2 regions of the Exiguobacterium sp. s78 genome follow, and region 2 is predicted to be linked to the other one. Evidence: riboswitches for the same ligand, from Rfam matches in the RefSeq annotation. Region 2 holds a riboswitch; the other holds the start of a gene.

Region 1 (3,115 bases), 400 kb from region 2:
CGCGGCTCCATGCGGAGCGTCTAACAGCGGAAGGTTTTACAGTAGAACTCGGCGTCGCGGGGCACGATACCGCGTTCTTCGCGAAGAAATCGAGCGACCGACCAGGCGCAACGATTGCCTTTCTTGCTGAATACGATGCGTTGCCGGGTATTGGTCACGCGTGCGGTCATAATATCATCGGCACGACGAGCGTCGCAGCGGCGATCGCGCTCAGTAAAGTACTCGATGAAGTCGGCGGGAGTGTCGTCGTGCTTGGAACGCCGGCCGAGGAAGGTGGACCGAACGGTAGTGCGAAAGGCAGTTTCGTCAAACATCAGTTGCTGGAAGGGATCGATGCAGCCTTGATGGTCCATCCGTCGGGTCAAACACGGATCACGGGTTCTTCCCTTGCGGTCGATCCGCTCGACTTTGCCTTTACGGGTCGTCCGGCACACGCAGCGGCGTCACCGGAAGAAGGCATCAACGCCCTCGACGCTGTCATTCAACTCTTCAATGGAATCAATGCGTTACGTCAGCAGTTACCAGACGATGTCCGGATCCACGGGATCATCACGCATGGAGGCGATGCGCCGAACATCATCCCGGAATACGCAAAAGCACGTTTCTTCATCCGGGCAACGACACGGGAACGATTAAATGCCGTCACGGAAAAAGTCAAAGCCGTCGCCCAAGGCGCGGCACTCGCGACTGGGGCGACGCTCGATGTCATCGCCTTCCAAAATGAAGTCGATAACCTCGTCTTCAACCGGACGTTCGACCGTCTGTTCCAAGAAGAAGCAGAGGCGCTTGGTGAAAAGGTCTACTTAGATGAACGACCGGGTCTTGGTTCGACGGATGCCGGTAACATCAGTCAAGTCATTCCGACGATCCATCCGTATATCAAGATTGGTCCGGACGATCTCGTCGCGCATACGGAAGCATTCAAAGAAGCGGCTCGTTCAGAAGCTGGAGATGAAGCATTGATCACGGGGGCGAAAATCCTCGCTCGGACAGCGCTTCGCGTCCTCGCTGATGAACGGACGCGCGGGGCGATCGCTCAAGAATTCCACGATCGGAAGAACGGATATTTATAAGCGGAAAACGACGACTGGATGCACTGCTATCAAGTGCTCCGGTCGTTTTTGAGATGCGGTTGATCACGAATTGGTGATGGGTGACAGAACTGGAGCGAAATCAAAAAAGAGACAAGACAGAAGCATTTGCGCTTTGTTTTCTTGAAAAAGATATGCTAGGCTAAAATTGTATAACTCAATAATCCAGTTCTTCGGGGTAGGGTGAAAATCCCAACCGGCGGTGATGCGATCGATTGATCGACGAGCCCGCGACCTGTGATGTACGCATCATGGCTGACTTGGTGAGATTCCAGGGCCGACGGTAAAGTCCGGATGGGAGAAGAACGAAACGACACGATTCAAGCCGTTTTCTGAAAAAATGTTTTCAGGAGATGGTCTCTTTCTGCATGAAAAAATGCAGGAAGCGAACCGTGTATTTCGTGAACCCTTCTATACAGACGCCCCTTTTTCAAGGGGCGTCTTTTTTCATTTGAAAGGAGTGAACGCGATGTCACAGATGATGAGTTATGCCATGCAATTAGCACAAATGTTACACGGACAAACAAGTCCGAATCCAAGTGTCGGCTGTGTCATCGTCAAACAAGGACGCATCATCGGCTTCGGTGCGCACCGGTTTGCCGGTGGTCCGCACGCAGAAGTCGAAGCCTTACGGATGGCAGGGGAAGCCGCCCGTGGTGCCGATCTTTACGTGACGCTCGAGCCATGCAATCATCACGGCAAGACGCCACCATGCACGGAAGCGATTCTACAAGCGGGAATCAAACGAGTCTTCGTCGCAACGGAAGACAAACATGCAATCGTCGCTGGTTCCGGAATCAAACGTCTACAGGACGCGGGAGTCGAAGTCGAGGTCGGCTTGTTACGGCATGAGGCAGAAGCCCTCTACACGGAATTCTGGAAGACGATCGAACGAAAACGCCCGACCGTGACCGTCAAGATCGCTCAGACGATGAACGGGATCGCGGCGACAGGTGAACAGCGCTGGATCACGTCAGAAGAAGCACGCGCGAACGGTCGTGCCCTGCGTGGACGCCACGATGCAATCCTCGTCGGCAGTGAGACGGTCCTCGTCGATGATCCGGCACTGACGTTACGCGCATCGTCAGGCATCGAGCCGATTCGGGTAATCGTCGATCGTCGTGGTCGGGTTCCGGAGACAGCACAAGTCTTCCGCGATGGTAAAAATCCGACCTACTGGCTGACGAGTGTTCCACGGGTTAGTCATGATCAAGTGACGGTCCTCGTTGGTGAGTATGAGACGCCGGAAGCGATTTTGAAACGCTTATACGAACAAGATATCCGTAGTGTTTTGATCGAAGGTGGACCGACGATTCAAGCCGCTTTCCTTGAGGCAGATCTTGTTGACCGAATCGAAGTCTACCAAGCCCCATCGATTTTTGAAGGCGATGCGTGGAATAGTCAACACGATATCGAAGATCGTTTTCAAATCGACCAGGTTGAGACGGTCGGACCGGATCTCCATCTGACGTACATCCGAAAGGAGGAGACGACATGTTCACCGGATTGATTGAAGAAGTCGGAACCTTAAAACGAAAGATACCGCGACCAAACGGGTTAGCGCTTGAAATTGAGGCGCACCAGGTACTCGAAGGAACGAAGATCGGTGATAGCATCGCCGTCGACGGGATTTGTTTGACGGTCACGTCGATGAGTCCGACTAGTTTCACAGCAGATGCCGTCCATGACACGATCCGGTCAACAGCCCTCGGCACGTACCGCGTCGGAAGCCCATTGCAACTCGAACGGGCGATGCCGGCAGATGGTCGCTTCGGCGGTCATTTCGTCAGTGGACATATCGACGGAACAGCGCGGCTGATCAGTCGGCGACCGGATGGAGAAGCGATGGTCTATACGTTTGATGTCGGATCGTGGCAAAAGTATTGTATTCCGAAAGGCTCGATCGCAATCAACGGTACGAGCCTGACGTTGCAACGCGTCACGCCGGAAACGATCTCGATTTCATTGATTCCGCACTCACGTCAAGTGACGACGTTTGATCGATTGGCAAGCGGCGCAGTCGT
Region 2 (3,115 bases):
TTCCGGCTTTCATGCAGTTCACTGGCAAGTTCGACACCAGATAGACCAGCACCGACGATCGAGACGACGGACCCCGGTGACAGACCACAGATCGCTTGCTGTGTCTTTCGAGATTCTTCAAGTGTCTGGATGCTGTATGTAAACTCTTGAGCACCCGGAATGTTGTGGTATTTATCCTCGCAACCGAGGGCGATGATCAAGTCATCATAGAATAATTCTGATCCGTCCTGCAGGTGGACCGTATTCGTCTCTGGTGAAATTTTAATGACATGTCCATATTTATAAGTAAGATGTTTCCCCTCCGGAAATTCAATCCGGACATCCCGATCTGATAATGTTCCTGCTGCGAGTGCGTAATATTCCGTTTTGAGTGCGTGGTACGGTAGACGGTCGACGAGCGTGACGGCAACTTCCTCGTCCTTGAATCGCTCACAAATCCGCATTCCACCATATCCTCCGCCGAGTACGACCAATTGCTTCATAACGTAAAATCCCCCTTAGTTCCCCTAAATCAGTCTGACCTTGTATAATACGACATGAGGCAGGTCGTTTCCTGCTTGAAGGAGGAAAAAAAGTGAATCCGATTATTGAATTTTGTATCAGTAACTTAGCAGCTGGTACACAGGTCGTCATGGAGCAACTCGAACGTGATCCGAACGTCGACGTCGTCGAATACGGTTGCCTCGGCTATTGCGGCATTTGTTCGCTTGATCATTTTTGTCTCGTTGATGGTGAGACGGTCGTAGGCGAGACGCCGGAAGAGTTGCTTGAAAAGATTTACCTAAAAATCGAAGAGAATGAGCTGTGAGCACGGACAGCCAAAAAATCCCCTCGTTCGTCTGAACGAGGGGATTCGTGTCCGTCAGCGGGCGCAGCTTTTCGGATCAGGCAGATTGTTGACGGCGCATCATCCATGGTCGTAGTTTCAAGAACAACGGAATGAAGAGTGCCGAGATGAACAACGCCTTGATGACGTTAAACGGTAAGATACCGGCTGTGATCGCTGTCCATTTGACAGCTGGATCCGCCATGTAGTCCATACCGAGGAACCATGCGTACGCTGGAAGGATCAAGATATAGTTGAGAATCGCAAGACCGAGTGCCATCGTTATCGTACCAGCGACGAGACCAGTTGCGAGACCTTGTGTTGATTTCTTTTTATGGTAGAACCAGCTGACAGGAAGCACGAATGCGACGCCAGCAGCGAAGTTCGCGAATTCTCCGACCGGAACACCACTTCCGCGGAAGATGTAGTATAGCACGTTCTTCAGTGCTTCGACGATGACACCTGCGACCGGTGAGAACATGATCGCTGCGACGAGAGCAGGAACATCACTGAAGTCGATCTTCAGATAGTTCGGTAAGAACGGTAGTGGAAAATTGATAAGCATAAGAACAAATGAGATTGAACCTAACATTGACAGAGTGACCATTTTTTGTGTGCGTTTCATACGAGTATTGTCTCCTTTTGCTCGTTCCTCTCGATGAAGTATTGGCATGACTGCGTCCATAAAGAAACCCCTATTGATGAAATCAACAGGGGAGAAGTCCGCATTAAATAAACCTAATCGATTGTTGCAAAAATCGATCAAATTCAAACTCATGCCGCCATCTTCTCCCATCCAGACTGTACTGTCGGCTCCTGAATTACACAGAATCAGCAAATAGCGCCCTATTCGCTCGCGGGCTTCAACTTAAGAAGAGTTGTTTACCGCCGGTCGGGAATTTCACCCTGCCCTGAAGATGGAACGATTATTTTGTTGTACATACCATTTATACAACGAATTCAAGATAGTTTCAAGCAACTAGGTTTCGATTCGCTCAGAAGTTACGTATACTAAAGAAAAGGAAGGTGATGACATGATCCATTTAACGGAGGCAGCAGCGCTACAAGTCCAGGACATGATGGCGCAGGCACCAGCAGATGAACGGAATCTTCGGATGCTCGTCCAAGGTGGTGGATGTAGTGGTCTGTCGTACGGAATGGGATTCGACCAACAGAAAGAAACGGATCTCGTTTTCGAACAGCACGGCGTGACCGTCATCGTGGACGAAAAAGATTACCCGGTCGTCAAAGGACTGGAAATCGATTATAAGCAGTCGATGCTCGGCGGTGGATTCACGATCACGAATCCGAATGCCATCGCAACATGCGGTTGCGGGACATCGTTCAGAACAGCAACGAATGCCGGGACCCCGGGTGGCTGTTAATGAATCCAATCGTGGACATCGTCCACGATTTTTTTTATTGCACTTATACAGGAGACCTGTTCCGTTTACTCGAAATATTAAGAGAGTGAATGCTACTACGAACAGGGAGGGCTTCAGGATGAGAAAAGTATTGATCTTCGGGGGAACGCGCTATTTCGGACGCCGGCTTGCGATTCGCTTAGCCGATTCGGGGGATGATGTGACGATCGTCACACGCGGCGAGCATACACCACCGGTCGCGAAGGGCTTGACATTTTTCAAAGGGGACCGGACGTCAAGTAGTACGATGAAAGACTTAAGCCAACAGCACTGGGATGTCATCTATGACAACATTTGCTTCACGCCGTATCAAGCCAAGCTTGCGATCGATGCGTTTGAAGGGAAAGTCGGACGCTACGTGCTGACGTCGACGATGTCTGTCTATGAAGGCGGTGGTGCGAACATCACAGAGCGTGCCTATAATCCGTTTCCCGGGAAATATGACCTCGAGAAGGAACATGGATATGGCGAAGGGAAACGCCAAGCGGAGAGTTATTTCTTCCAACGGGCGACGTTCCCAGTCGTTGCGGTCCGTTTCCCGGTCGTCCTCGGACCAGATGATTATACGGAGCGACTCGTCTTTCATATCAAACGGGCGCTTGACGGTCGTCCGATCGTCGCTGAAAACAGTTATGCCAAGATGGGCTACATCTCAAGTTACGAAGCCGCTGCCTTTCTTGAGTGGTGTGGTCGTTCGGAAATGACGGGACCAATCAACGCTGCGAGTGACGGTGTCTTATCGATTCAAGATCTGATGGATAAGATCGACCACGTTGCGGGAACGACGAGTCAACTCGTTGCAAAAGGAGAAGATGAATCGCCGCTTGCACCGGAACGTGATTTCTATATGGATACGACAGCTGCA

What was found. Region 2 has a riboswitch for FMN ahead of KNQ18_RS02390 (ECF transporter S component). Riboswitches for the same ligand answer to the same signal wherever they lie in the genome.
Region 1: another riboswitch for FMN. It lies ahead of ribD (bifunctional diaminohydroxyphosphoribosylaminopyrimidine deaminase/5-amino-6-(5-phosphoribosylamino)uracil reductase RibD); the one in region 2 lies ahead of KNQ18_RS02390 (ECF transporter S component).

What each region holds. Positions count from the first base shown of each region.
Region 1 is NZ_JACSNB010000001.1:73,896-77,010, forward strand. Features, by position in the region: gene KNQ18_RS00425 (M20 family metallopeptidase) at 1-1,073, shown strand, start outside; FMN riboswitch at 1,257-1,401, shown strand; gene ribD (bifunctional diaminohydroxyphosphoribosylaminopyrimidine deaminase/5-amino-6-(5-phosphoribosylamino)uracil reductase RibD) at 1,561-2,601, shown strand; gene ribE (riboflavin synthase) at 2,586-3,115, shown strand, end outside.
Region 2 is NZ_JACSNB010000001.1:478,409-481,523, forward strand. Features, by position in the region: gene KNQ18_RS02380 (NAD(P)/FAD-dependent oxidoreductase) at 1-482, opposite strand, end outside; gene KNQ18_RS02385 (YuzB family protein) at 575-808, shown strand; gene KNQ18_RS02390 (ECF transporter S component) at 885-1,451, opposite strand; FMN riboswitch at 1,607-1,749, opposite strand; gene KNQ18_RS02395 (HesB/IscA family protein) at 1,861-2,211, shown strand; gene KNQ18_RS02400 (NAD-dependent epimerase/dehydratase family protein) at 2,330-3,115, shown strand, end outside.